Regions from separate parts of the Pseudomonas sp. 9_2_1 genome, predicted to be linked through region 2. Evidence: predicted binding sites of a transcription regulator. Region 2 holds the regulator's gene; each other region holds the start of a gene.
What was found. The regulator sigma-54, encoded in region 2, starts transcription at its own class of promoters, with help from an activator protein. The targets are predictions, from matches to a motif close to ANTGGCATNNANNTTGCTNT.
Positions count from the first base shown of each region.

Region 1: a site for sigma-54 is predicted at 5,703-5,722, ahead of nirB (nitrite reductase large subunit NirB). Genes of this name have one in related genera too.
Region 3: a site for sigma-54 is predicted at 7,917-7,936, ahead of flgB (flagellar basal body rod protein FlgB). Genes of this name have one in related genera too.

Region 1 covers NZ_CM181239.1:1,314,188-1,324,136, forward strand. Annotated here, with positions in the region: tRNA gene AC5O5I_RS05935 (tRNA-Val) at 123-198, shown strand; tRNA gene AC5O5I_RS05940 (tRNA-Asp) at 212-288, shown strand; gene map (type I methionyl aminopeptidase) at 386-1,183, opposite strand; gene AC5O5I_RS05950 (bifunctional nitrate reductase/sulfite reductase flavoprotein subunit alpha) at 1,521-5,546, shown strand; gene nirB (nitrite reductase large subunit NirB) at 5,847-8,399, shown strand; gene nirD (nitrite reductase small subunit NirD) at 8,399-8,761, shown strand; gene AC5O5I_RS05965 (2-hydroxyacid dehydrogenase) at 8,869-9,819, opposite strand; gene AC5O5I_RS05970 (SDR family oxidoreductase) at 9,860-9,949, opposite strand, start outside.
Region 2 covers NZ_CM181239.1:992,213-1,002,161, reverse strand. Annotated here, with positions in the region: gene lptC (LPS export ABC transporter periplasmic protein LptC) at 1-405, shown strand, start outside; gene lptA (lipopolysaccharide transport periplasmic protein LptA) at 392-916, shown strand; gene lptB (LPS export ABC transporter ATP-binding protein) at 917-1,642, shown strand; gene AC5O5I_RS04440 (RNA polymerase factor sigma-54) at 1,819-3,312, shown strand; gene hpf (ribosome hibernation-promoting factor, HPF/YfiA family) at 3,392-3,700, shown strand; gene ptsN (PTS IIA-like nitrogen regulatory protein PtsN) at 3,713-4,177, shown strand; gene rapZ (RNase adapter RapZ) at 4,180-5,034, shown strand; gene AC5O5I_RS04420 (HPr family phosphocarrier protein) at 5,054-5,326, shown strand; gene AC5O5I_RS04415 (ZIP family metal transporter) at 5,497-6,390, opposite strand; gene AC5O5I_RS04410 (superoxide dismutase) at 6,402-7,013, opposite strand; gene AC5O5I_RS04405 (DUF2753 family protein) at 7,015-7,476, opposite strand; gene AC5O5I_RS04400 (class II fumarate hydratase) at 7,507-8,883, opposite strand; gene AC5O5I_RS04395 (FagA protein) at 8,876-9,277, opposite strand; gene pmbA (metalloprotease PmbA) at 9,394-9,949, opposite strand, start outside.
Region 3 covers NZ_CM181239.1:1,582,557-1,592,505, reverse strand. Annotated here, with positions in the region: gene flgJ (flagellar assembly peptidoglycan hydrolase FlgJ) at 1-1,025, opposite strand, end outside; gene AC5O5I_RS07155 (flagellar basal body P-ring protein FlgI) at 1,037-2,146, opposite strand; gene flgH (flagellar basal body L-ring protein FlgH) at 2,159-2,854, opposite strand; gene flgG (flagellar basal-body rod protein FlgG) at 2,900-3,685, opposite strand; gene AC5O5I_RS07140 (flagellar basal body rod protein FlgF) at 3,732-4,472, opposite strand; gene AC5O5I_RS07135 (hypothetical protein) at 4,633-4,815, opposite strand; gene flgE (flagellar hook protein FlgE) at 4,949-6,271, opposite strand; gene flgD (flagellar hook assembly protein FlgD) at 6,300-7,001, opposite strand; gene flgC (flagellar basal body rod protein FlgC) at 7,014-7,457, opposite strand; gene flgB (flagellar basal body rod protein FlgB) at 7,460-7,870, opposite strand; gene AC5O5I_RS07110 (beta strand repeat-containing protein) at 8,268-9,949, shown strand, end outside.

The sequences.
Region 1 (9,949 bases), 320 kb from region 2:
GACCCTAGGGTCGCTTTTTTTGTGGGCGAATTTTGGCATTTGTACGATATTTGAAAAAACTTCGATAAGTGCTTGCCAGAGCGGAAAGTCGCCCGTAGAATGCGCGCCACACCGAGAGACATGGGTGATTAGCTCAGCCGGGAGAGCATCTGCCTTACAAGCAGAGGGTCGGCGGTTCGATCCCGTCATCACCCACCACTCGATGTATAGCGCAGCGGTAGTTCAGTCGGTTAGAATACCGGCCTGTCACGCCGGGGGTCGCGGGTTCGAGTCCCGTCCGCTGCGCCATATTCCACTTCCAGGGCCCACTGAACACCCGGAAGTAACAAAGAAAGCGACCTTAGGGTCGCTTTTTTTGTTACTGAACGCATGGAATGCAGCACCGTCAGCGACGGCGCTCTTCTTCCCGCAAGGTCAGCACCTCAAAACCATCCTCGGTCACCGCCACGGTATGCTCCCACTGCGCCGACAAGCTGTTGTCGCGGGTAATCACCGTCCAGCCATCCTTCAACGTCCGTGTCCCGCGGCTGCCCTGATTGATCATCGGCTCGATGGTGAACACCATGCCCGGCGTGAGCTTCATGCCCATCCCGCGCTGGCCGATGTGCAGCACCTCCGGCCCTTCGTGCATCTGCTGGCCAATGCCATGCCCGCAGTATTCGCGCACCACGCTGTAGCCCGCTGCTTCGGCATGGCGCTGCACGGCATGGCCGATATCACCGAGCGTCGCCCCCGGGCGCACCTGTTCGATGCCTTTCCACAACGCGTCGTAGGTGGTGTCGACCAGCCGCTGCGCTTCATCGCTGATGTGCCCGATACAGTACATCTTCGATGAGTCGGCGATGTAGCCACCCTGTTCCAGGGTGATGTCGACGTTGATGATCGAGCCGTCCTTCAGCACTTCATCCGCCTTGGGGATGCCATGACAGACGACGTGGTCCACCGAGGTATTGAGCGAGTAGGGGAACCCGTACTGGCCCTTGCTCGCCGGGCGTGCCTTGAGCGTGTCGACGATGAACGCTTCAGCGCGGTCATTGATTTGCATCGTCGTAACACCAGGGCGGATGAAACCGTCGAGTTCGGCGAACACCTGGGCCAGCAGCTGGCCGGCGCGGCGCATCAGGTCGAGTTGGGCAGGGGTCTTGAGAATCACTTTGGACATGGGGGGAGGGCAGGCGCTCATGCTGGAAATTGACCCAGCATAGCGCCAGGGAGTGCGAGGCTGCCACCGCTTGGTGCATTGCCTGGGCCGGCCCTTTCGCGGGTGAACTCGCTCCCACAGGCACATCACCGCCCTCAGGCCTTGCGTCAACCCTGTGGGAGCGGCGGTGCGGCGATCCGATTCACCCGCGAAAGGGCCGGCACAGCTGGCCCGTAATTTGCTGATCAACCTGCATCCAGGGCTATCAACGTCGACTGCCCACAACATTTCACGACAAAGGCGCCGTGTTGTCCCCGCTTGCCAGGCAAGGCGGGGGCAACCGGCGCCTTTTTTGCACGCCCGGAACAGGAGCCCGCCCATGGCCAATAGCGAAGTACGCAGCGTCTGCCCCTATTGCGGCGTCGGTTGCGGCATCGTCATGAGCGTTGCCGACGGCAAGGTCGGCAAGATCAGCGGCGACAAACTGCACCCCAGCAATTTCGGCCGCCTGTGCACCAAAGGCCTTACCGCGCATGTGCCGCTGAGCGCCGCCGGGCGCATGGCGGACGCCTATGTGCGCCAGCAACGCAGCCAGCAGCCGATACGCACCGGCATGGACCAGGCTATCGCCGCCACCGCTGCACGCCTGCGCGGCATCATCGACCAGCACGGCGCCGATGCAGTGGCGCTGTACGTGTCCGGGCAGATGTCGCTGGAGGCCCAGTACCTGGCCAACAAACTGGCCAAGGGATTTATCCGCACCCGCCATATCGAGTCCAACTCGCGCCTGTGCATGGCCAGTGCGGGCAGCGGCTACAAACTGTCGCTCGGTGCCGACGGCCCGCCCGGCAGCTATCAGGACTTCGAGCACGCCGATGTGTTCCTGGTGATCGGTGCCAACATGGCCGACTGCCACCCGATCCTGTTCCTGCGCCTGCTCGATCGGGTCAAGGCCGGGGCGAAGCTGATCGTGGTCGACCCACGGCGCAGTGCCACCGCCGACAAGGCCGACCTGTTCCTGCAGGTGCGCCCCGGCAGCGACATGGCCTTGCTCAACGGCCTGCTGTACCTGCTGCAGCGCAATGGCCATACCGACCCCGACTTCATCGCCCGCCACACCGAGGGCTGGGACCAACTGCCGGCCTTTCTCGACGACTACACCCCCGAGCGCGTGGCCGCCATCACCGGGCTGACCGAGGCCGACATCATCCAGGCCGCCGAATGGATCGGTGGCGCCAACAACTGGATGAGCTGCTGGACCATGGGCCTGAACCAGAGCGTTCACGGCACCTGGCACAGCAACGCTATCTGCAACCTGCACCTGGCCACGGGCGCGATCTGCCGCCCCGGCAGCGGGCCGTTCTCGCTGACCGGCCAGCCCAATGCCATGGGCGGCCGCGAGATGGGCTACATGGGCCCAGGCCTGCCAGGCCAGCGCTCGGCGCTGGTGGCCGCCGACCGCGCCTTCGTCGAACAGCAATGGCAGTTGGCACCCGGCAGCCTGCGCAGCGAGGGCGGCGAGGGCACGGTGGCGCTGTTCGAACAGCTGAAAACGGCTGAAGTGAAAGCCTGCTGGATCATCTGCAGCAACCCGGTGGCCAGCGTCGCCAACCGTCAGCAGGTCATCGACGGCCTGCGCCAGGCCGAGCTGGTCATTACCCAGGATGCCTTCCTCGACACCGAAACCAACCGTTACGCCGACATCCTGCTGCCGGCCGCGCTGTGGGCAGAAGGCGAGGGCGTGATGATCAACAGCGAGCGCAACCTGACCCTGATGCCACGCGCCGTCGAGCCGCCCGGGCAGAGCCTGCCGGACTGGCAGATCATCGCCCGCGTCGCCTGCGCCATGGGCTATGCCGAGGCCTTCGACTACCCCGATGCCGAAGCGGTTTACGAGGAAATCCGCCGTTTCCACAATCCCGCAACCGGCTACGACCTGCGCGGTATCGGCTATGCCGACCTCCGCCAACAGCCGCGTCAGTGGCCCAGCGCCCCCGGGCGTGAAGCTGAGCGCAGCCCGCTGCGCTATATCAACGACGGCAGCAGCCAGGCGATGCTGCACGACGCCGAGGGCCAACGGCCGGCGCTGGCCTTTCCGACCGCCAGCGGCAAGGCCCGCTTCTTCGCCCGGCCATGGCTGCCGGCGCCGGAGCTGCCGGATGCCGACTACCCCATGGTGCTGAATACCGGCCGCGTGCAGCACCAGTGGCACACCCTGACCAAGACCGGCAAGGTGCCGGCGCTGAACAAGCTGGAGCCCGGGCCTTTCGTCCAAATTCACCCTGACGACGCCGCCCGCCTGGGCATCGCCGACAAGGACCAGCTGGCCATTCGCTCGCGGCGTGGCCAAGCCGTGCTGCCGGTGCGCATCAGTGATCGGGTGATGCCGGGTAACTGTTTTGCGCCGTTCCACTGGAACGACCTGCTCGGCGAGCAACTCGCGATCAATGCCGTCACCTGCGATGCGGTCGACCCGCTGTCGTTGCAGCCCGCCCTCAAACACTGCGCCGTGGCCCTTGAGCGGGTCGCCGGTGAGCGTATCGAAGCCCTTGACCTGAACACTGCCATTCCGGAGCCAGCCCGCATGCCGACCGCCACCCTGTCCCGCCTGCTTGGCCTGGACCAACTGCCGGCCCCGGTGCTGGCCGAGGAAGAGCGCCATTACCTGCAAGGCTTTTTGCTGGGCCTGGATCAGTCGCGCGCCGAAGGCGTGCCCAGCCTGCCGGCCACTGCGCCGCTGGCTGCCAACCGCCGGTTGTTCGTCGACGGCCTGCTCGCCGGGCTGTTTGCCCAGCCAGCGGCCCTGCCCGTTGCGCTGCAGGCGGCGCCGAAGCATCAGGTGCTGTGGGCCTCGCAGACCGGCAATGGCGAGCTGCTGGCCGAACGCTGTGCCGAGCGCCTGCGCGCAGCCGGCCTGGACGTGCAGCTCAGCTGCATGGAGGCGGTCAGCCCGAGCCAGCTGCAGGGGGTGCCCAGTGTGGTGTTGATCGCCAGCACCTTTGGCGATGGCGAGGCGCCCGACAGCGCGGCGGCTTTCTGGCAGGCCTTGCAGGGCGAGGAAGGCGCCCACTGCGCCGAGTTGCCCTATGCCGTGCTGGCCCTGGGCGACTCCAGCTACGACCAGTTCTGCGGCTTTGGCCGCAAGCTCGACCAGCGCCTGGCCGAGCTGGGTGGGCGGCGCCTGTTGCAACGGGTGGACTGCGAGCCGGACTTCGACGACACCTTCGCCGACTGGCTCGAGGCCCTGCTGCCCACGCTGGGGCGTGCAAGCACAGCGCAAGCGCTCAGTGAACCGGCCACTGTGGCCACCTACAGCAAGCAGCAGCCGTGGGTCGCCAGCGTGCTGGAAAACCGCCTGCTCAATGGCCCAGGCGCCAGCAAGGAAACCCGCCAGCTGGTCTTCGACCTCAGTGGCAGCGGCTTCAGCTATGCGGCCGGTGATGCCTTGGGGGTGTGGCCGCGTAACTGCCCGGCCCTGGTCGACGAACTGCTGGCGCTGATGCAGCTTGACGGCCAGGTCTTGGTCGAGCTCAACGGTAAGCCTGCCATGCCTCTGGCCGAAGCCCTGCAAACGCATCTGGAAATCGCCAAGGTCACTGCGCAGCAACTGCAGGCCTTTGCCGTCAATGCGCCCGATCTGCAGCGCCTGCTGCAGCCCGCGTGCAAAAGCGAATTGCAGGACTGGCTGTGGGGCCGGCAACTGGTCGATGTACTGCGCGCTTTCCCCCAGCAGCTGCCGCTGGCCAGCTGGCTGGCGCTGCTCAAGCCGTTGCAGCCACGCCTGTACTCGATCAGCTCCAGCCCGCTGGCGCACCCGGGCCAGGTACACCTGACCGTGTCGACGGTTCGTTATGGCGAGCGCAAAGGGGTGTGCTCGAGCTTTCTCGCCGACCGTGTGCAGGCGTTGCGGGTGGCGATCTTCCCCCAGGTGTCGAAGCACTTCCGTCTGCCTGAGGACGATAGCCTGCCAGTGATCATGGTCGGCCCTGGCACTGGCATCGCGCCATTTCGCGCCTTTCTCGAAGAGCGTCAGGCCCGTGGGGCAAACGGCGGCAACTGGCTGTTCTTCGGCGAGCAGTACGCGGCTACCGATTTCTATTACCAGGACCAGCTGCAAGCCTGGCAGGCAGCCGGCCACCTGCGCCTGGACACGGCGTTCTCGCGGGACCAGGCGCAGAAGGTCTATGTGCAGCAGCGCATGCTGGAGCAGGGCGCCGAGTTGTGGCGCTGGCTGCAGGCGGGGGCGTACTTCTATGTGTGTGGTGATGCCCAGCGCATGGCCAAGGATGTGGATGCGGCATTGCGTGCCGTGGTGGCCGAGCATGGCGGGATGGATGCGGCGCAGGCGGCTGCCTATGTCGAAGGTTTGAGCAAGGCCAGGCGTTATCGGCGGGATGTGTACTGAGTGCACCGGGATGGGGTGATGTGCACTGTGAATGTGCATGCCTGTGCCGGCCTCTTCGCGGGTGAGCCCGCTCCCACAGGTACTGTGCAAGCCTGAGACCCTGTGGAGCCCCCGTGGGAGGGGGGCACCCGCGAAGAGGCCGGCTCAGGCAAGGCAATTGGCACAGTCCCTGCTTTATCTCCACTACAACAAGCCCCGCTGATCAACGGCGATCAACCCGGGGGCACACCGTGATGAATACAGGCAAAGGCGCCTGGAGCTTCGGCTCCAGGCGCTTTTTTTTTGATCGAGGATCGGCTTATGAAGGCAACAGCGAGCAGCGCGCAACAACAGCGACTGGTCATCGTCGGCAACGGCATGGTCGGCCACCATTGCGTCGAGCAACTGGTCAGCCGTGGCGCCCTGCAGCGCTTCGAGGTGCGGGTGTTTGGTGAAGAACGCCAGCGCGCCTACGACCGCGTGCACCTGTCCGAGTACTTTGCTGGCAGCTGTGCCGAAACCCTGGCCCTGTGCGAGCACGATTTCTACAACACTAACGGCGTTCACCTGCACCTGAGCGAAGCCGTGCTGGAAATCGACCGCGAGCGTTGCGAGGTGATCACCAGCGAGGGCCGTTACGGCTACGACCACCTGGTGCTGGCCACTGGTTCATACCCCTTCGTACCGCCGATCGAAGGCTCCAGCGGCCATGCCCGCCTGGTCTACCGCAGCCTTGACGACCTTGATGCCATTCGCGCTGCTGCCGCCGATGCCCGCCGTGGCGTGGTGGTCGGTGGTGGCCTGCTTGGCCTGGAGGCCGCCAACGCCCTGAAGTCGCTGGGCCTGGAAGCCCATGTGGTGGAGTTCGCGCCCCGGCTGATGCCGGTGCAACTGGACGGCGAAGGCGGTGCCGCGCTCAAGGCGCAGATCGAAGCGCTGGGCGTGGGTGTGCACCTGTCACGCGCCACCCAGTCGATCAGTGCCGGTGAGGCCTACCGCTATCGCATGAACTTCGATGGCGGCGAGCACCTGGAAACCGACCTGATCGTGTTTTCCGCCGGCATTCGCCCGCAAGATGCCCTGGGCCGTGCCTGCGGCCTGGACATCGCCGCGCGGGGCGGCGTGGTAATCGACGACCACTGCCGCAGCAGCGACCCGCGCATCTTCGCCATTGGCGAGTGCGCCTCGTGGAACGGCAGCGTGTTCGGCCTGGTCGCCCCGGGCTACAGCATGGCGCGCAACCTGGCAGCGTTGCTGATGGATGAGGCGGCGGTGGCATTCAGCGGTGCCGATATGTCGACCAAGCTCAAGCTGCTGGGCGTGGATGTCGGCTCGATCGGCGACGCCCACGGCGCCACGCCGGGCGCACGCAGCTACCGCTTCATCGACGAAGCCAACAGCGCCTATCGGCGGCTGGTGGTGGATGCCAGCGGCAAGCGGGTACTGGGTGCGGTGCTGGTCGGCGACAACAGTTACTACGACACCCTGCTGCAGTACGCCCAGAACGCTATCGCCCTGCCGGCCGACCCGGCAGCGTTGATCCTGCCGCAAGGCGGTGGCGCGCCGGCCCTGGGCGCCGATGCGTTGCCCGACAGCGCGACCATCTGCTCCTGCCACAACGTCAGCAAGGCCGCGGTGTGCGCCGCCATCGACAGCGGTTGCAGCGACCTCGCTGCGGTCAAGGGCTGCACCAAGGCCGCGACCGGCTGCGGGGGTTGCGCGGCCCTGCTCAAGCAAGTCTTCGAACACGAGCTGACTGCCCGTGGCGTGTCGGTGGACAAGAGCCTGTGCGAGCACTTCGCCTACACCCGTCAGGAGCTGTATGGCCTGGTGCGGGTGGAGGGAGTCCGTACCTTCAACCAACTGCTCGAACGCCATGGCAAAGGCCACACCGGCTGTGACATCTGCAAGCCGGCAGCGGGCAACATCCTCGCCTCGTGCTGGAACCAGCCGATCATGGACCCGGCGCTGGTGCCGCTGCAGGACACCAACGACACCTTCATGGCCAACATGCAGAAGAACGGCACCTACTCGGTGGTGCCGCGTATTCCGGGAGGTGAAATCACCCCCGACAAGCTCATCGTCATCGGCCAGGTGGCGAAAAAGTACGACCTGTACACCAAGATCACCGGCGGCCAGCGCATCGACCTGTTCGGCGCCCAGTTGCACGAGTTGCCGCTGATCTGGGGCGAGCTGATCGAAGCCGGTTTCGAGACCGGCCACGCTTATGGCAAGTCGACCCGCACGGTGAAGTCGTGCGTGGGCAGCACTTGGTGCCGCTACGGCGTGCAGGACAGCGTCGCCATGGCCCTGCGCCTGGAAGACCGCTACAAGGGCCTGCGCAGCCCGCACAAGCTCAAGTTCGCGGTATCTGGCTGCACCCGCGAATGTGCCGAGGCGCAGAGCAAGGACATCGGCGTGATCGCCACCGACAAGGGCTGGAACCTCTACGTGTGTGGCAATGGCGGCATGCGCCCGCGGCATGCCGAACTGTTCGCTACCGACCTCGACGACGAGACCCTGGTGCGGTTGATCGACCGCGTGCTGATGTTCTACATCCGCACCGCCGACAAGCTGCAGCGCACGTCGGTGTGGCGCGAGAACCTGGAGGGCGGGCTGGACTACCTGAAGCAGGTGGTCCTCGACGACAGCCTGGGCCTGGCCCACGAGCTGGAGGCGCAGATGCAGCATGTGGTCGAGCAGTATGAATGCGAATGGGCCAACGCCCTCAACGACCCGGAAAAGCTCAAGCGCTTCCGCACCTTCGTCAACGACCATCGCGCCGACCCGGACGTACATTTCGTGCGCGAACGTGAACAACGCCGACCGGCGGCGCCGTTGCACCTGATCCCTACTGTCGAGGAGGCTGTCTGATGAATCTGTCCAATGCTGCTGTGAAAACCCGCGAAAACTGGCAGGCGGTATGCCGGGCGCAAGACCTGGTGGCCGATTCTGGCGTGGTGGTGTGGCTCGACGGTGCCCAGGTCGCGCTGTTCTATCTTCCTGGGCAAGCCCAAACCCTGTACGCGGTGGACAACCGCGACCCACGCTCCGGCGCCAACATCATCGGCCGCGGGCTGGTCGGTAGCGTGCAAGGGGAACTGGTTGTGGCCGCGCCGTTGTACAAGCAGCGCTTCAGCTTGCAGAGCGGGGCATGCCTGGATGATGGGGGCCAGCGGTTGCGGGTGTGGCCGGTGCGGTTGAAGGGTGAGTGGGTGGAATTGGCGGTAGCCTGATCATGGTGCATTGCCCGTGCCGGCCCTTTCGCGGGTAAACCCGCTCCTGACAGATCGCGTCCCGTTGCAGGAGCAGGTTTACCCGCGAAGAGGCCGGGACAGGTGGCCTAGATCACCAGCCCTTGAGGTTTATGCCCGGCAAACACATCCACCAGGCTGGCCACCACCATCTCGCCCATGCGCGTGCGGGTCTGCACCGTGGCACTGGCGCGATGCGGCTGCAGCACCACATCCTCACGCTCGAACAACGCCTCGGGCGCTCGCGGTTCATCGGCAAACACATCCAGCCCCGCCCCCGCGATCTCGCCGGCCTGCAACGCAGCGGTCAAGGCGGGCTCATCCACCAGCTTGCCGCGCGCGATGTTGATCAGGTAACCCTCGCTGCCCAAGGCCCGCAGCACGTCGCGATTGATCAGCGCCTCACCCTTGTCGGCCGCCGCTGCAAGGATCAGCGCATCGCTGTCCTTGGCCAGCTGCAGCAGGTCGGCCTCGAAGCCGTAAGGCACATCCAGCGCCTGCAGGTCGGTGTAGCGAATCGGGCAACCGAACGCGGCCGCCCGCTGCGCCACCGCGCGGCCGACCCGGCCCATGCCGACGATGCCCACGCGCATGCCCGACACTTGACGGGCCAGCGGCAACGGCGCCAGCGGCGTGGGACTGGTGGCCCAATGGCCGGCGCGCACGAAACGGTCACCGGTGCAGATACCCCGGCACAAACCGATCAGCATGCCGATGGCGAGATCGGCGACGTCTTCGGTTAGGGCTCCGATGGTCGCTGTCACCTGGATGCCGCGGTCGCGGGCGTAGGCCAGGTCGATCGCGTCGGTGCCGACACCGTTGACCGCAATCACTTCCAGATTGGGCAGGCGCGCCATCAGCGCCTGGCTGATACCAGTGTGGCCGCCGGTGATCACGCCGCGAATATTGTCGGCATGCTGGCTGACATAGGCCTCCTTGTCGGCCTGTTCGTAGTAGCGGTGTACGGTGAACAACTGTTCAAGGCGCTCACGGATCTGCGGGATGAGGATCGGGCTAAGTTGCAGGACTTCTGGTTTCATCGGTCACTCCATCAGGAACAGGGCTCATCGAAAACAAGGTTCAGCCACGGCCAACGAATGGCATGTTGCTGGCCATCACGGTCATGTTCAGTACGTTGGCGTCCAGCGGCAGCGCGGCGATGTAGCGCAC
Region 2 (9,949 bases):
TTCCTGCCTGACGGCAAGCTGCAGTACGAAATGACCGCCGACAAGGTCGAGCATGTAAAGGCCAGCGAAATCACCCTGGTGACCACCCCGGACCTGCGCCTGTACCGCGGCACCGAATACCCGTGGCACGTACAAAGCGTGCGCGCCGAGGTGAATCCGGACGGTACCGAGGTCGAACTGATCGACAAGGTACGTGTGGCACGCACCGACGAGAAGCAACGCGAAACGATTATTACCAGTTCGCGCATGACCGTATTTCCACAGAAGCAATATGCTCAGACCGAGCAAGCCGTTAGAATCGACGGCGCCGGTGGGACAACCACGGGCAAGGGCATGAAAGCCTATTTGAAAGAAGGCAGGATGGACCTGCTCTCTAACGTAAGAGGACAGTATGAGGCTCGTTAAAACCCTCCCCCTTTTGCTCAGCCTGAGCGCAGCACTGGGAACCGCGAGCGCCTTCGCCCTGCCGAATGACCGTGATCAGCCTATTCGCATCCAGGCCGACAACGCACACCTGGATGACAAGCAGGGTGTGGCCACCTATACCGGTGACGTGATCATTACCCAAGGCTCGATGATGATCAAAGGCAACACGGTGACCATGACCCGCGCGAGCAATGGCGACATCGACGTCGTCACCTCGGTTGGCAACCTGGCCTACTTCGAGCAGCAACAGAGTGCTGCCAAGCCCGACAAGATGAAAGGCTGGGCAGTCACCATCCAGTACCAGGCGCAAAAAGACACCGTGATCCTCACCGACCGCGCCAAGGTCGAGAACGAGGGCAACACCACCGAAGGCGAGAAGATCGTCTACAACACCAAGAGCCAGGTGGCGACTGCCGGGCGCGGTGGCAATGTGACCCAGCCACGTCAGCGTATCGACATGGTGATCCAGCCCAAGAAGAAGGCCGAGTAAATGGCAACCCTCAAAGCCCAGCACCTGGCCAAGAGCTACAAGGGGCGGCAGGTCGTGCGTGATGTCAGCCTGTCGATCGACAGCGGCCAGATCGTCGGCCTGCTCGGCCCCAACGGCGCCGGCAAGACCACCTGCTTCTACATGATCGTCGGCCTGGTCCAGGCCGAACAGGGGCGCGTGCTGATCGACAACCTCGACGTCAGCCACCAGCCCATGCACGGTCGCGCACGCGCCGGTATCGGCTACCTGCCGCAGGAAGCCTCGATCTTCCGCAAGCTGTCGGTGGCGGACAACATCATGGCCATCCTCGAGACCCGCAAGGACCTCGACCGCGACGGCCGGCGCAAAGAGCTGGAAAGCCTGCTGCAGGAATTCCATATCAGCCATATCCGCGACAACCTCGGCATGAGCCTGTCCGGCGGTGAGCGCCGCCGGGTGGAAATTGCCCGCGCCCTGGCGACCGCACCCAAATTCATCCTGCTGGACGAACCGTTCGCCGGCGTCGACCCGATCTCGGTCGGCGACATCAAGCAGATCATCCACCACCTCAAGGCCAAGGGTATCGGTGTGCTGATCACCGACCACAACGTGCGCGAGACACTGGATATCTGCGAAACCGCCTATATCGTCAACGATGGCCGGCTGATCGCCGAAGGTGATGCCGAAACCATTCTGGCCAACGAACTGGTCAAGGAAGTCTACCTGGGTCACGAGTTCCGGCTCTGACCCCGGAACGCGCCTGGAGCACCGCCAGACAGCCCTGCAACCGGGGGTAAAGTTGTTACGGTGCTCTAGGCAAACGCTACAATTTAAGGCATAAAACTTGCTTGATCTGGCGCCCCGGCGCCCTCGTGTAGTGGATGGCGCATGCGCGCCGGCGAACAAGGTATTAAGCCCCTGCCATGAAACCATCGCTCGTCCTAAAAATGGGCCAGCAACTGACGATGACACCGCAGTTGCAACAGGCCATCCGCTTGCTCCAGCTTTCCACCCTGGACCTCCAACAGGAAATCCAGGAAGCGCTGGAGTCGAACCCGATGCTCGAACGTCAGGAAGACGGCGAGGACTTCGACAACGGCGACCCGATGGCGGATAACGCCGAGAACAAGCCGACTGCCGAAGCCCAGGACAACAACTTCCAGGAAAGCACCGTCACTGTCGACAACCCGGAAGAAGGTGAGTGGAGCGAACGCATCCCCAACGAGCTTCCGGTCGACACCGCCTGGGAAGACATCTACCAGACCAGCGCCAGCAGCCTGCCGAGCAACGATGACGACGAGTGGGACTTCACTACCCGCACCTCTGTCGGCGAAAGCCTGCAAAGCCACCTGCTGTGGCAGCTCAACCTGGCGCCGATGTCCGACACCGATCGCCTGATCGCCGTCACCCTGATCGACAGCATCAACGGCCAGGGCTACCTGGAAGACACTCTCGAGGAGATCTGCGCCGGGTTCGACCCGGAGCTGGACATCGAGCTGGACGAAGTCGAAGCGGTACTGCACCGCATCCAGCAGTTCGAGCCAGCCGGCGTCGGCGCCCGCAACCTCGGCGAGTGTCTGTTGCTGCAACTGCGCCAACTGCCCGCCAGCACGCCGTGGATGACCGAAGCCAAGCGCCTGGTCAGCGACTTCATCGACCTGCTCGGCAGCCGTGACTACAGCCAGCTTATGCGGCGCATGAAAATCAAGGAAGACGAGCTGCGCCAGGTCATCGAGCTGGTGCAAAGCCTCAACCCGCGGCCTGGTTCGCAGATCGAGTCCAGCGAGCCTGAATACGTGGTGCCCGACGTGATCGTGCGCAAGGACAGCGAGCGCTGGCTGGTCGAACTGAACCAGGAGGCCATCCCGCGCCTGCGCGTCAACCCGCAATACGCAGGCTTCGTGCGCCGCGCCGACACCAGCGCCGACAACACCTTCATGCGCAACCAGCTGCAGGAGGCGCGCTGGTTCATCAAGAGCCTGCAAAGCCGCAACGAAACCCTGATGAAGGTTGCCACGCAAATCGTCGAACACCAGCGTGGTTTCCTCGACCACGGCGATGAAGCCATGAAGCCGTTGGTGCTGCATGACATCGCCGAAGCGGTGGGCATGCACGAGTCGACCATTTCGCGGGTGACCACGCAGAAATACATGCACACGCCGCGTGGCATCTACGAACTGAAATACTTTTTCTCCAGCCACGTCAGCACCTCCGAAGGCGGAGAATGCTCGTCCACGGCGATTCGCGCGATCATCAAGAAACTGGTTGCGGCGGAAAATCAGAAAAAGCCATTGAGTGACAGCAAGATCGCTGGTTTACTGGAGGCACAAGGCATCCAGGTAGCCCGTCGCACCGTCGCCAAGTACCGCGAGTCTCTCGGCATCGCACCGTCGAGCGAGCGCAAGCGACTGATGTAGCCCCTGGGATGTGCCACAGCGTTTCTGGGGCAGGTGCAAGACCTGCCTCTTTATGCACGGGCAACAAAGGAGAAGCTGTATGCAAGTCAACATCAGTGGACACCATGTAGAAGTCACCGAACCACTGCGTGAGTACGTGCTTGAAAAGCTGGCTCGCGTGGAGGGGCACTTTGACAAGATCACCAACGCCCAGGTCATCCTGAAAGTCGAGAAGCTGCAGCAGAAAGTCGAAGCGACCCTGCAGATTCCTGGCGGCGAGGTGGTTGCCAATGCCGAAGACCAAGACATGTATGCAGCGATCGACGCCATGGCCGACAAGCTCGACCGCCAATTGAAAAAACACAAGGAAAAACAGCAAAGCCTGCTGCAAGGTGCAGCTGCCCGCTGATCCCCCTCATCCATGATCCGACTTGAAACCATCCTGACCCCCGGCCGTTCACTTGTGAACGTGCCGGGCGGCAGCAAGAAGCGCGCCCTTGAAAAGGTCGCCAACGTCATCGCCGATCAAGTGCCAGAACTGGAGATGCAAGACGTCTTCGAAAAACTGGTCGCCCGGGAAAAACTCGGGTCGACCGGTTTCGGCAATGGCATTGCCATCCCGCACTGCCGGCTTGAAGGATGCTCGGCACCGGTCAGCGCCCTGCTGCACCTGGAAGCCCCTATCGATTACGACGCCATCGATGGCGCGCCGGTGGACCTGCTGTTCGTCCTGCTGGTGCCTGAAGCCGCCACCGATGCCCACCTGGAACTGCTGCGCCAGATTGCCAGCATGCTCGATCGCAAGGAGGTCCGTGATCGCCTGCGTGCGGCCACCAGCAGTGACGCCCTGTTCCAGGTTGTCCTGGACGTACAGAACGAGCACTGAACATGCGCCTGATCATCGTCAGCGGCCGGTCCGGCTCCGGCAAGAGCACCGCCCTCGATGTCCTGGAAGACAACGGTTTCTACTGTATTGACAACCTGCCCGCCGGGCTGCTGCCGCAGCTGGCGGAAAACGCACTGATCAATACCGAATTGCTGCAACCCAAGGTGGCCGTGTCTATTGACGCACGCAACCTGCCCAGCCACCTGACGCGCTTCCCGGAACTGCTTGAAGAAGCCCGTGCCCGGCACATCCAGTGCGACGTGCTGTACCTGGATGCCGACGAAGAGGTGCTGCTCAAGCGTTTCTCGGAAACCCGCCGACGCCACCCGCTGACCAACGCCGACCGCTCGCTCGCCGAAGCCATCCGCGTCGAAAGCGATTTGCTGGGGCCGATTGCAGACCTGGCCGACCTCAAGATCGACACCACCAACCTCAACCTGTACCAGTTGCGGGACTCGATCAAGCTGCGCCTGCTCAACCAACCCGAGCCCGGCACGGCGTTCCTGGTCGAGTCGTTCGGCTTCAAGCGCGGGATGCCGGTCGATGCCGACCTGGTGTTCGATGTACGCTGCCTGCCCAACCCCTACTGGAAGCCCGAGCTGCGCGAGCACTCCGGCCTTGATCAGCCGGTGGTCGACTACCTGGCTGCACAGCCCGATGTCGAAGAAATGTTCAACGACATTTCCAGCTACCTGTTCAAGTGGCTGCCCCGTTTCGCCGCCAGCAATCGCGCTTATGTGACCATCGCCATCGGCTGCACGGGTGGCCACCACCGCTCGGTGTACATCACCGAACGCCTTGGCCAGTTGCTGCAGAAATCCCTGAAAAACGTCCAGGTCCGCCACCGCGACCTCTAGCCCAAGGATCCGCCCCACCATGCCCGCCCGTGAAATCACCATCATCAACAAGCTGGGTTTGCATGCCCGGGCGGCAGCCAAGTTCGTCGGCGTTGCCGGCCGTTTTCCCTGCCAGGTGCGGGTTGGCCGTGCGCCGGACAAACTGGTGGACGGCAAGAGCATCATGGCGGTGATGATGCTCGCGGCCGGCAAGGGCACTCAGGTGCACCTGCATACCGAAGGTGACCAGGACAACGACGCCATGGACGCGCTGGTCGAGCTGATCAACAACTTCTTCGACGAAGGCGAATAACTACGTGGCTAGCAAGGCCACCCTTGTAGGAGCGGCCTTATGTCGCGAAAGGGTCGCAAAGCAGCCCCTGCAATCTGTGCATCGCTGCTGAAATCTTGGGGCCGCTGCGCGCCCCATCGCGACACAAGGCCGCTCCTACAGGCTCAGCGTCAACCTTCCGGCAGGCTGGATCAGGACATCGCCGTATCCATCACCATCATCAGGCAGAAGCCTATGCACAGCCCCAGGCTGGCCAGGCGGTGATGGCCGTTGCTGCGCGATTCGGGGATGATTTCCTGGGTCACTACCAGCAGCATTGCCCCCGCGGCGCAGGCCAGGCCCAACGGCAGCAGCAGTTCGGCGACGTTCACCAGCCACGCACAGATCACTGCGGCCACCGGCTCGACCAGGCCAGAGGCCGCGCCGATGAGAAAAGCCTTGAAACGCGGCATGCCCGCGCCAGCCAGCACCAGTGCGATCACCAGGCCTTCGGGAACGTCCTGCAAGGCGATGCCCATGGCCAGGCTGTCGGCATCGGGCATGCCACCACCCGCCGACACGCCAATGGCCATGCCTTCAGGGATATTGTGAGCAATGATGGCAATCACGAACAACCAGATGCGTGCGGCAATCACCGGCTGGTTTTCCGTACCGACCAGCGCCTCGGGCGATGCACCGGAAACCTTGAGGTCGATCAGGAACAGGCACAAGGCGCCGAACATCAGGCCGAAGCTGATCAGCCCACCTGCACCCCAGGGGCTGAAACCAATGTTCTGCGCCGCATCCAGCCCTGGGATTATCAAGGAAAACGCCGTGGCCGCCAGCATCACCCCGGCACCAAAGCCCAGCAGCGTGTCAGCCAGCGCCACCGGCATGTTGCGAATGATCAGTACCGGTACCGCGCCCAGTGCCGTACCCAACGCGCACAGTGCTCCGCCCTCCAGGGCGCGCAGCATGCGGGGTTCCAGGTCGAGCCAGGCGAGGCCCCGCGCCACCAGCAGCGCGGTGCCGGCCAGCAATAGCACAGTCCCGAGCGCCAGACGGAACAGGCGCACACTGCTGACAGACATCACCTCAGAGCGCATACCGGTCAGACTCACTTCAAGGCTTCGACATAGCGACGTTCCACTTCCGCCCAGTCAATGACGTTGTAGAAGGCACCGATGTATTCCGGGCGACGGTTCTGGTACTTGAGGTAGTAGGCGTGTTCCCACACGTCCAGGCCAAGGATCGGGGTGTTGCCGTGCATCAGCGGGCTGTCCTGGTTGCCGCTGCTCTCAACCACGAGGGTTTTCTGCGGGGTCACGCTGAGCCAGGCCCAGCCGCTGCCGAAGCGAGTCAGCGCAGCTTTTGTGAAGGCGTCCTTGAACGCGTCGAAGCCGCCCAGCTGCGCGCCGATGGCTTGTGCCACCTGACCGTGCGGTTCGCCGCCGCCCTCTGGCGACATCACCCGCCAGAACAGGCTGTGGTTGGCGTGGCCGCCACCATGGTTGGTCACCGCGCCGCGCAGGTTTTCCGGCAGTTGCTTGACCGCGCCGACCAGTTTCTCGACCGGCCATTCAGCCCATTCGGTGCCTTCGATGGCGGCGTTGAGGCCGTTGACGTAGGTCTGGTGGTGCTTGGTGTGGTGAATTTCCATGGTTTGAGCATCGATGTGCGGTTCCAGCGCATCGTAGGCGTAAGGCAATGCAGGCAAGGTGTGGGGCATGTCAGTGGATTCCGTAGGTATGGGGGCTGGGCGCCGTTTGTGCTTGGGCAGCAACGGCGCTGGCCCCGGCGCTGTGACGGTTGAGCAGGCGCGCGGTACGCGGGTACTGGCCATACTCGGCGATGAAACTCAGCAATTCGGTGTAGGTGCGCCCGCTGTGGCGCAGGGCCGCATCGCGCAGGCCCTGGGGCAAACGCGCTTCCTGACTGGCCTGAAGCAGCCGCTGGTGAGCCGCGCAGAGGTAGTCGGCGCTTTCGTGTGGCTGGTTAAGGCGCAGATGCAGGTCGGCGAGGTTGTGGTGGGCAATGACGAAAGCGGCCACCGCCTCGTCCACGTCATTCCAGCGCTCGAACAGCACCTGGGCCAGCGCCAGGGCTTGCAGGTAGTGTTCCCGGGCATCCACCAGCTGGCCTTGTTCAAACAGGCGGTTGGCGATTTCGGTGGTGCGTTTCCAGTACTGCATGACGTTTCTCCTGCGGGCATTGACGCCCGGTCAGATGCCGCCGGCGGTGAGTTTTTCCGGATCCAGCAGCGCTTCCAGCTGGGCGCGCGACAGGTCAGTGTGCTCCAGCGCCACATCAATGACCGGGCGGCCCTGCTTGTAGGCGGTCTTGGCGATTTCAGCGGCCTTCAGGTAGCCAATGATCGGGTTCAGCGCGGTGACCAGGATCGGGTTGCGGGCCAAGGCTTCCTTGAGCTTGCCTTCATTGACCTTGAAGCTGGCGATGGCCTTGTCGGCCAGCAGCCGACTGACGTTGGCCATCAGCTCGATGCTTTCCAGCAGGTTGCGGGCGATGACCGGCAGCATCACGTTCAGCTCGAAGTTGCCTGACTGGCCGGCGATGGCGATGGTTGCGTCGTTGCCGATCACCTGGGCGGCAACCATGGCGGTGGCCTCCGGAATCACCGGGTTGACCTTGCCTGGCATGATCGACGAGCCCGGCTGCAGGCCTTGCAGCTCGATTTCGCCCAGACCGGCCAGTGGGCCGGAGTTCATCCAGCGCAGGTCGTTGGCGATCTTCATCAGCGCCACGGCGGTGGTCTTGAGCTGGCCGGACAGGGCCACGGCGGTGTCCTGCGAGCCGATCAGGGCGAACAGGTTCTGCCCGGGGGTGAACTCGACCTTGCTCAGGCCGCTGAGTTGACGGGCAAAACCGGCTGCGAACTGCGGGTGGGCGTTGATGCCGGTACCCACGGCTGTGCCGCCCTGGGCCAACGTCTGCAGGCTCGGCAAAGTGGCTTCGATATGCGCTTTGGCGCCGTTGATTTGCGCTGCCCAGCCATCCAGTACCTGGCTCATGCGTACCGGCATGGCGTCCATCAAGTGCGTACGACCGGTCTTCACATACCGATGCACTTGCGCCGACTTGGTCTCGATCACCTGTACCAGGTGGGCCAGGGCCGGCAACAACTGCTCGTGCAGGGCCAGCGCGGCGCTGACATGGATGGTGGTCGGGATGATGTCGTTGCTGCTCTGGCCACAGTTGACGTGGTCATTGGCGTTGACCGTCTCACCCAGCACGCGGGTTGCCAGGGTGGCGATGACTTCGTTGGCGTTCATGTTCGAGCTGGTGCCGGAACCTGTCTGGAACACGTCCACCGGGAAGTGCTGGATGAAGTCGCCCGCCAGCAGTTGCTCCACGGCCTTGACGATGGCCAGGCCCTGCGCAGCCGACAGTTGCTCCAGCTCGACGTTGGCCTTGGCCGCGGCAGCCTTGGCCAGCAACAGCGCACGAATGAACTGGGCCGGCATGCGCTGGCCGCTGATCGGGAAGTTGTCGACCGCGCGCTGGGTCTGGGCGCCGTACAGGGCCTGGGCCGGCACCTGCAGTTCACCCATGCTGTCACGCTCGATACGGGTATCACTCATCATCAAATCCTTGCATCAGTTCATCGGGAGAAATCGACGGCAGCAGGCGGCAACTGGCCAATTGCAGGGCATAGGGCTGCCAGCGCTGGTTGTTTTCCTGGCGGTCGAGGTTGCGCAGGTCCAGCAAAGGGCGCCAGGCCTGGTCAAGGCACAGGCAGCGCCAATGCCAGGGCAGCATGCGGTCGCAGGCGGTATCCAGCAGCAGGCGGAAGGATGTCAGCGCCACCGTCCATGGCGAGGTGTCGGTGCAGCACACCAGGTAGCGGCCTTCGGCCAGGTAGTGCTCGATCAGGCGCGGCTCGTCGGGTTCGAGGGCGCATCGGATGCGACGGCTGAGCCAGCGCCAGTTTTCCAGGTAGGGGAGTTCGCGGAGGACGGGTTTCATGAACATCATCGCCGGGCTACTGGGTAATGATATTCATTATTAAGTGATAAACAGAATCACTTCAAGAAAAACGTGGTGAAAAAAAACCCGGCGCGAGGGCCGGGTCTTGGCAGGTTTGCTGAAGATCAGCTTCCTGCAACCGTCATCCGCTCGATAAGCACCGAGCCAGTATGAATATTGCTACGAGTTTCAAGATCACTGCCAATCGCCACAATCTGCTGGAACATGTCCTTCATATTGCCGGCAATGGTGACTTCCTGCACTGCGTGCTGGATCTCGCCATTCTCGACCCAGAACCCTGCTGCACCACGGGAGTAGTCACCCGTCACCATGTTCAGCCCGTGACCCATCAGCTCTGTCACTAACAGCCCGCGGCCCATGCGGCGGATCAGCGCTGCCTGGTCTTCCACGCCATGGCTGACGAACAAGTTGTGCACGCCGCCCGAGTTGGCCGTGCTTGGCAACCCCAGCTTGCGCCCGGAATAGGTACCCAACAGGTACGACACCAGCTCGCCTTTGTCGACGAACGGTTTGGCATAGGTGGCCAGGCCATCACCGTCGAACGCAGCGCTGCCGAGTGCGCGAGGGATGTGCGGGCGCTCGTCCAGGGTCAGCCAGGTGGGGAACAGGCGCTGGCCAATGGTACCCTCCAGGAACGACGATTTACGGTACAGGTTGCCG
Region 3 (9,949 bases), 590 kb from region 2:
AACTGCTCCGGGTTATCGGCCGAATCCAGCGCACCTTGATAGCGAGAATTGTTCTGCAACAGGCTGACCAGGTCGTGGAAGCTGTCCTGGTACGAGTCGTAGCTGCGGAACGCTGCAGTTTCCTTGACGAACTGGCCATCGCGGAATTCGCTGGTGATCGCGCGCGCCTGCTCGCCCTGCCAGTTGCCGCTGGCCTTGATGCCGAACAGGTTGTGGCTGCTGCTGCCATCGCTGTTGCGCATCACCGACTTGCCCCAGCCGGTTTCCAGCGCGGCCTGGGCCACCAGGTAGCGCGGGTCGATACCGATGCGCTTGGCGGCCTGCTCGGCCATCGGCAGCATCGTGGCGACGAATTCGTCACTGTCGGCAAAGGCCTTTTTCGGCGCCAGCGGTGGCTGGGCCACGGCGCGGCCGACAATGCGCAGGCCGTTGTCCGGCACGGCAAAGGCCTTGGCCACTTGCTGGCCATCGCGAGCCGGCACGGCGGCGGTGTTGGCCGTGGCCGCAGCTGGCACGATACCGGCCAGCAGGCGATCGGTGAGCTTGCTGGGCAAGGCCAGGCGCCGCGAGTTGAGCGCGGCGACGTCATTGCGTGTGGTGGTATCGGCGGCGTGTACCGGCTCTGCCACCTTGTTGCCCCACAGCGCCGGGCCAGCATTATCGACACGCGGGAACGGGCTGGTGTTGACCGAGGCGCTGCGGCCCTTGGTCAGCTGCCGCACCAAAACGTCCTGCAGGCCGATACCGCCGCCTTCGCGGGACATGCTCACAGCCAGCTGCTGGTCGTACATGTCGCGGTACTGCTTGACCGTTTCGGTGTTCATCGGGTTGTCGGCGGCCAGCACGTCGCTGGCCTTGCGCGAGGCCTTGAGCATTTCGCTGATGAACAGCGACTCGAATTCCTGGGCCACCTTGCGCACGTTGGCTTCGCTGTCGCGGTCGCCGTGTTTGAGCGCGTTCAGGCGGTTCAGGTCGGTATAGGCGCCGCTGTCGGCGCTGCCGGAAACCAGGCTTTTGCTGTTCATGGGCGCCGTCCTCAGATCACGATCAGGTCGGCCTGCAAGGCGCCGGCCTGTTTCAGGGCTTCGAGGATGGCCATCAGGTCGCCGGGCGCTGCGCCCACCTGGTTCACCGCACGGACGATTTCATCCAGCGTGGTGCCCGGGCCGAACTTGAACATCGGCTTGGCTTCCTGCTCGGCATTTACCCGCGAACGTGGCACCACGGCAGTCTGGCCGTTGGAAAACGCCCCCGGCTGGCTCACGATCGGGTCTTCGGTAATGGTCACGGTCAGGCTGCCGTGAGTCACCGCTGCCGGCGACACCTTGACGTTCTGGCCAATGACGATGGTGCCGGTACGCGAGTTGATGATGACCTTGGCCACCGCCTGGCCAGGGTCGACTTCGAGGTTTTCCAGAATCGACAGGTAGTCCACCCGCTGGCTTGGGTCCATCGGCGCACTGACCCGTACCGAGCCACCGTCCACGGCCTGGGCCACGCCCGGCCCAAGCAGGTCGTTGACCTTGTCAACAATACGTTTGGCAGTAGTGAAGTCGGGGCGGTTGAGGTTCAGGGTCAGGGTGTTGCCCTGGTTGAAGCCGCTCGGTACCGAACGTTCGACACTGGCACCACCGGGAATGCGCCCGGCCGACGGAACGTTGACGGTGATCTTCGAGCCGTCACGGCCTTCGGCGTCGAAGCCGCCCACCACCAGGTTGCCCTGGGCGATGGCGTAGACATTGCCGTCGATACCCTTCAGCGGGGTCATCAGCAAGCTGCCGCCGCGCAGGCTCTTGGAGTTGCCGATCGACGACACGGTAATGTCCACCACCTGCCCTGGCTTGGCGAACGCCGGCAGGTCGGCATGCACCGACACGGCAGCGACGTTTTTCAGCTGCACGTTGCCGGAACCGGCCGGCACCTTGATGCCGAACTGCGACAACATGTTGTTGAAGGTTTGCAGGGTAAACGGCGTCTGGGTGGTCTGGTCACCCGTGCCATTCAGGCCCACCACCAGGCCGTAGCCGATCAACTGGTTGGAACGCACGCCAGAGATACTGGCGATGTCCTTCAGGCGCTCGGCCTGGGCCGCGAAGGCACAGGACAACAGCAGGGTTGCGGCAAACAGCTGCCTCAGGTTGAACATGGTCATCTGCACTCAGAAAGGCCAAAGCGGGCTGATGAAGAAGCGGTCCAGCCACCCCGGCTGGCTGGCATCGGCGAACGAGCCGGTGCCGGAATAGGTGATGCGCGCGTCGGCCACCCGGGTGGACGGCACAGTGTTGTCGGTGGCGATGTCGTCGGCACGGACCATGCCGGCAATGCGCACCAGCTCTTCGCCGGTGTTCAGGGTCAGCCACTTCTCGCCGCGCACGGCAATGATGCCGTTGGGCAGCACTTCGGCCACGGTCACGGTGATCGAACCGGTCAGGGTATTGCCCTGGGTGGCCTTGCTGTCGCCCTTGGTGGCGCGGTCACCGCTGTAGCCGGCCTCCAGCGACAGGTCACCGCCGCCGAACGGGTTGTTGGTGTTCGGGGTACTGCCGAACAGCGAGGTCAGGCCGATGTCGGTCTTGCTGGTCTTGGCGATCTGCGAACCGGCGTTCTTGCTGGCCGAAGTTTTCTCGTTGAGGGTGATAGTGATGATGTCACCCACCCGGAACGCCTTGCGGTCGCTGTACAGGTTCTGCTCGAACCCGGCCTGGTAGATCGAACCGTTGTTGGCCGCTGCCGGCAATGGGGTGCGCGGCAACACCGGCGCGTAGTACGGGTCGTTGGGCTTGGGCGTCGGGCCGACGCAACCTGCCAGCAACACCGCCCCCCCCAGGGCGAAAACGGACAACAGACGATTCATGACGCTTACCTCACGGGCACGGGTGTAACGAAAGTACGAAGCGGCTTACAGCTGCTGGGTAACGAACGACAGCATCTGGTCGGCGGTGGAGATGACCTTGGAGTTCATCTCGTAGGCGCGCTGGGTGGTGATCATGTTCACCAGTTCTTCCACGGTGCTGACGTTGGAGTTTTCCAGGGTCTGCTGCTGGGTGGTGCCGAAACCGTTCAGGCCCGGCGTGCCCACTTGCGGCGCGCCGCTGGCGGCAGTCTCGAGGAACAGGTTGTCGCCAATCGCCTGCAGGCCGGCCGGGTTGATGAAGTCGGCGGTCTGGATGTTGCCGATCACCTGGGCGGCCGGGTTGCCGGCGGTGGTGATCGACACGGTGCCGTCAGTGCCTACTGTGAAGGTTTGCGCGTCGTTGGGCACGACCACGGCAGGCTCCAGGGCGTAGCCGTTGGCGGTAACGATCTGGCCGTCGGAGTTCAGGTGGAAGGTACCGTCACGGGTGTAGGAAACCGTGCCATCCGGCTGCAGGACCTGGAAGAAACCACGGCCGTTGACTGCCATGTCCAGCGGGTTTTCGGTGGTCTGCAGGCTGCCGGCGACAAAGCTCTTCTGGGTACCGATGATGCGCACACCGGTACCGACCTGCAGGCCCGATGGCAGCTCGCTGTCCTGGGTGGACTGGGCACCCGGTTGACGCTTGATCTGGTACAGCAAGTCGGCAAACTCGGCACGGTCACGCTTGAAGCCGGTAGTCGAGACGTTGGCCAGGTTGTTGGAAATGACCGTCAGGTTGGTGTCCTGGGCGGACAGGCCGGTTTTAGCGACCCAAAGAGCCGGAAGCATGTAATTCTCCTCGTGCGCCTGTTTTACGGCACCCGTTCAAAAGTGATTAGCCGATTTGCAAAACCCGAGCCATGGCTTCGTCGCCTTCCTTGGCCGTGTTCATCATCTTGACGTGCAGTTCGAACTGGCGGGACAGCGCCAGTACCGAGGTCATTTCCTCGACAGCGTTGACGTTGCTGCCTTCCAGGAAGCCCGACACCACCCGCACATTGACGTCGGCATCGGCCGGCTGGCCGGAGGCGGTGTGGATCAGGCCGTCCAGGCCCTTTTGCAGGCCCTTGGTGTCCGGGTTGACCAGCTTGATGCGGTCGACTTCGGCGATCACCCGCGGGTCTTCACCCATGGAGCGGATGCTGAGGGTGCCGTCGGCGCCCACTTCCACCTTCTGCTCTGGCGGGATGGCGATGGGGCCGCCGTTGCCGATCACCGGCATGCCGTTGCCGGCACGCAGCACGCCGAGGGCGTCGATGTTCAGGCTGCCGGTGCGCACATAGGCTTCGCTGCCGTCCGGTGCCTGTACGGCGATAAAACCTTTGCCGGTCACCGCCACGTCCAGTTCGCGGCCGGTTTCAACCAGCGGGCCTTCGCTGAAGTCGGTGGCCGGGCGCTCGGTCAGGGCGTAGGCGCGCGCCGGAAAGCTGTCACCGAACACCGGCATCGAACGGGCCTGCTCCAGGTCACGCTGAAAACCGTTGGTGGAAACGTTCGCCAGGTTGTTGGCGTGAGCCTTCTGCGCCAGCGCGTTCTGGCTGGCACCGGTCATGGCCACATAAAGCAACTTGTCCACAGTATCTCCTCTGCGCGTCGCTGCCGCGCTGTCACTTGGCAGGTTCGAAGCAATAATCGAACCAAGTCTGAAACGACCGGTTTACGGGGGTTTCAGCGGGACGAGGGGCAAGAAACGTCAGTTTGTCGGCGGATGTTTGCCGCCTGCGGCAAGGGCGTGCTCAATGGCTGCGACAGGCGGCATTGTTATAGGGGCCGGCATGGCGCACCCAGCCCTTGCCCGGGTTGTGGGCCGAGCACAGGTAGCGGCCGGTGACCAGGCTTTGCCATTGGTAGAACGGGGCGGGGGCGGCGGAGAGCGGCAGGGCCATGGCCAGCAGGGTTATCAGCAGCAGCCTTGTCATGAGTGTCAGCCTTTTAGAATTTGGGGCCGCTTTGCGGCCCATCGCGACACAAGGCCGCTCCTACAACGGAATCGCGATCTCCTGTAGGAGCGGCCTTGTGTCGCGATGGGCTGCGCAGCAGCCCCAGCCATCATCAGGTCATCTGGATGATGGTCTGCATGATGGTGCTTTCGGTGGAAATGGTCTTGGCGTTGGCCTGGTAGTTGCTCTGCGCCTTGATCAGGTTGACCAGCTCGCCAGTCAGGTCGACGTTGGAATCTTCCAGCGCACCACCCGAGATCTGGCCCAGGGTACCGGTGTCCGGGGCGCCGATCACCGGCACACCCGAGGAGTAGGACTCTTTCCAGTTGGTCCCGCCAATCGGGGTCAGGCCCTGCAGGTTGGCGAAGTTGGCAATCGCCACCTGGCCAATCACCTTGTCCTTGCCGTTGGTGAAGCTGGCGAACAGGTAGCCATTCTGGTCAATGCTCAACCCCGAAAGCTCACCGGTGGCGAAGCCATCCTGGGTTTTGGCGATTTCTGCCGACGAGGCGTTGTATTGGGTGGCACCCAGCATGTCCAGCTTGACACCGCCGGCGTTGGCGATGGCGCCATTGGCCGACCACTCGCCGGCCGCATTTTTCTGCGCAGGGATCCAGTTCTGCAGCTGGAAGATCTTGTCTTCGCCAATGGCCAGGCCACCGGTGACCGCGCCCGCAGTCATTGCATCCTTGTCCAGGGTGCCATCGGACTTGAAGGGCACATTGTTGACCAGCGGCGTGGTGGAAGCCGGGTTTTCCGGATTGCGACCATCGATGGTGGTGTGCATCGACCAGGTGTTGGTTGCGTCGTCCTTGATGAAATACTGGTTCATCTGGTGTTCGTTGCCCTGGCTGTCGTACACCGGGGTATTGAACGTGAAGTTGTAGGAACTGGCGTTGGTCGGGTCGAACGGCGTTACCGAAGGACTGGTCGCGGCCGAGTTGAGGTTGATCTTCTCGGTGATCAGGCTGGTTGGCTTGGGCGTCAGGTTGGAAGTATCGATCTGCAGGTTGGTCAGCACGCCCTGGATGAGTTTGCCGTCCTCACCGACTGCATAGCCCTGCAGGTTGGCACCCGAAGAGTTCACCACATAACCGGCCTTGTCGCTGTAGAACGCGCCAGCACGGGTGTAGATCTTCGAACCGTTGTCGTTCAGGGCAAAGAAACCGTTGCCATCGATGGCCATGTCCAGCGCCTGGCCGGTGGCATTGATGTTGCCTGGAGTGAACAACTGCGAAACCGCAGCGGTTTTCACCCCGGTACCGATCACGGTCTTGCCCGCGCTGGTGCCACGTACGGAGTTGGAGTACTGGTCGGCGAACTCGGCGCGCGACGACTTGAAGCCGGTGGTGGCAACGTTGGCAATGTTGTTGCCGGTAACGTTCAGGGCCTTGTTTGCTGCATAGAGGCCGCTAAGGCCGATATTGAAAGACATGTGTAACTCCTGTCGTTTTGCTCAGGCCCTAGATGCCGATGCTTTGAATTTTGGAAAGCGCAACACTGCCCAGGCCGGCCAGGTTGAGCGTCATTTCCGAACCGTTGCTGCCCATGGTCACGCTGGTCACCGAGGCCGGCAGGTTGGTGGTCATGGCCGTGGCCTGGCCATCGATCGAGGCGCTGGCCTTGAAGGTGTAGGTGCCGGCATCGGCCACTTCACCGTCGTCGTTCAGGCCATCCCAGGTGAAGTCGATGCTGCCGGCCTTCTGGGTACCCAGCTCGATGGTACGTACCAGCTTGTCGTCCTTGTCGTAGATACCCACCGAGGTGGAGGTGCTGGACGAGGTCAGGTTGACCGAACCCTTCATGTCCTTGCTGGTGTCGACCACGGCCTTGTCGGTCTGCACGATCACATTGCGCCCGACCAGCGACGACGCCTGCAGGGCCTGGGAAGACTGCAGCCCAGTGGCGATATAGGTCACCGCATCATTCAGCGACTGCATGCTTTCGAGGCTGCTGAACTGCGCCAGCTGGGCCACGAACTCGCCGTTTTCCTGCGGGTCGAGCGGGTTCTGGTTCTGCATCTGGGTAACCAGCAGCTGCAGGAACGCGTCCTTGCCCAACGCGCTGCCGGCGGCACCGGTGCTGCTGTCGGTCTTGGAGGTCTGCTTCTGCAGCGAGGTCAGGTAGGCGCTACCGACGTCGGTGGTGGAATTGGTGGTGGTCATGTCGGCTTCCTATCACTGCCCCAGGGTCAGGACTTTCTGCATCATGCTTTTGGCGGTGTTCATCAGCTCGGCGTTGGTCTGGAACGCGCGGCTGGCGGAGATCATGTCAGCCATCTCCTCGACCACGTTGACGTTGGGGTAGTAGACGTAACCATCCTTGTTCGCCGCCGGGTGGTTCGGCTCGTAGCGCGCTTCCAGGGTGCTCTGGTCTTCGACGATGCCTTTGACCTGCACGCCCTGCCCCGCTTCGCCCTGGTCCTCGAACAGCGACTGGCTGCCGCCGGCCTGCGCATCCTGGAAGGTGGTGGCGAACACCGGGTGGCGGGCGCGGTAGGTCTGGTCGATGCTCGAGGACACGGTCTCGGCGTTGGCGATGTTGGAAGCGACGGTGTTCAGGCGCGTGTTCTGCGCGCTCATGCCGCTACCGGCAATATTGAAAACACTGGAAAGGGACATGGTCATTCTCCCCGCAGGGCGGAAACCAGCCCTTTGAATTTACTGTTGAGCAAGGTGAAGCTGGCCTGGAAACCGATGGCGTTTTCGGTGTAGTTCGATTGCTCGATCTGCGCGTCCACGGTGTTCTGGTCGATCGAAGGCTGCAGCGGGGTACGGTACTTGAGGGTATCGTCGGCCGCGATCGCCAGCCCATCGGCTTCGATATGGCGGCTGTTGGTCCGGTCCATGGCGAACCGGCCACCCTGCTGCTTGCTGGTTTCGGCAGCCAGCACCGAGGAAAAGTCCATGTCACGCGCCTTGTAGTTGGGCGTGTCGGCGTTGGCGATGTTGTTGGCCAGCACTTCGGCGCGCTGGGCGCGGAAGCCCAGGGCCTTTTCGTGGATACCAAGCGCCTTGTCGAAGCTGATGCTCATGTCGGGGAAACCTTCGGAGGTTGACCGGAATATCGTTGAGCAAGGGATAGCAAGGGTTGTGCCAACCCTGCCGAAGCCAGGAATTACGCGGGCAAGATGTAACCCGGCAACAAATAGCTGCCAGAAAAGCGGCAAAGGCTTTCCGCCTTTGCAGGCTTGAGCGGCAATCGCCGGCAGGCGAACACGCCAACACAAAAAATTGACGCCATTTTATTGATCCAATATCCAGCCTGAAAACACGACAAAATATTTCTTCATCCCCATAAAGTATCAAAATGCCATGCCGATGAGATCTGCAGGCATCGCGCGCGTGGTCTCGCCTTGAGGCAACGCAAGAGAGTCTGGATGCCGCCCCCTCCCCCTGGATTATGAATCTATGACCTCAATCGTCACGGCAATGTCAACGGCACAAATCGCCGCTCTGTCAACCAAGCAAATATCGGCCCTGGGCACATCCGATATTGCCTCCCTGAGCTCCGCTCAGGCCGGCGCACTGTCCACCGCGCAGATTGCAGCACTTTCGACCTCCGATGTCGTGTCGCTGAGCACCGCGGCGATTGCGGCCTTCAACGCATCGCAACTCAAGGCGCTGGGCAAGGATGATGTCGCGGCGCTGGCTTCGTCTCAGGTCGCCGCCCTGTCGTCGACCCAGGTGGGGGCATTTTCCACCACCCAGATCGCCGCCATGACCACCTCGCAAGTGGGTGCACTGGCCGGCGCCATGACCACTGCCCAGATCGGCGTGTTGTCGACTAAGCAGATCGCCAGCGTGTCCACCACGACAATGGCTGCCCTGAGCACTGCTCAACTGGCAGCGATATCGACCAAGGACATCGCCGCCCTGACCACTGCCCAGCTGGGCGCCGTGGCCACCGCCGACCTCGCCACCTTGTCGACCGCCCAGGTCACGGCCATGACTACTGCACAGGTAGGCGCACTGGCTGCGAAGATGTCTACTACACAGATTGGCGCGTTGACAGCAACGCAGACCGCCGGGTTGTCCACGGCCGTGATCGGCTCGCTGGGTACCGCGCAGTTGCAGGCGATTTCCACCAAGGATATCGCCGCCCTGTCGACATCGCAGGTAGCCGGTTTGTCGACTGCCGTGCTCGGCAACCTGACTAACACGCAACTGAAGGCCATCGAGACCAAAGACATCGCTGCGATGTCGACCACTCAGTTGGCCGCCCTGACAACGGCTCAAGTGGGCGCCTTCACAACAGCGCAGGTGACGACTTTGAGCAGCACCCAGGTCGGTAGCCTGGGCGCCAAATTCAGCACCGGCCAGATCGCTGCATTGTCGACCAAGCAAATCGCAGGCGTTTCCACCACTACCATGGCCGCGCTGAGCACCGCTCAACTGGCAGCTATTTCAAGTAAAGACATTGCAGCCCTGAGCACCGCCCAACTGGGTGCGGTGGCTACCGCCGACCTCGCCAGCCTGTCGACCGCGCAGATCGGTGCAATGACAACCGTACAGGTCGGTGCCCTTGCTACCAAAATGTCGACCACCCAGATTGGCGCACTCTCCGTGGCACAGACTGCAGGGTTGTCGACCTCGGTATTGGGCGCTCTGAGCACGGCTCAGATCCAGGCGATCAGTACCAAGGACATCGCCGCCCTTTCGACTTCGCAGGTAGCCGGCCTGTCGACCGCTGCACTGGGCAACCTGACAACCGCGCAACTGACTGCCATCGAAACCAAAGACATCGCCGCCATGTCGACCAGCTTGCTCGGGGCCCTGACGACGGCCCAGGTTGGTGCCTTGGCCAAAGTCCAGGTTGCCGCGTTGAGCAGCGCTCAGGTCGATACGCTCGGCGCCAAGCTCAGCACCACCCAGGTCAACGCATTGTCGACCGGGCAAATAGCAGGCGTGTCCACCACGACCATGGCCGCCCTGAGCACCGCTCAGCTGGCGGCGATTTCGACCAAGGACATCGCCGCACTGACCACCGCCCAACTGGGCGCCGTGGCCACTGCAGCCCTCGCTACCTTGTCGACCGCCCAGATCACGGCAATGACCACGGCGCAGGTCGGCGCTTTGGCGGCCAAGATGTCGACGACGCAAATCGGCGCACT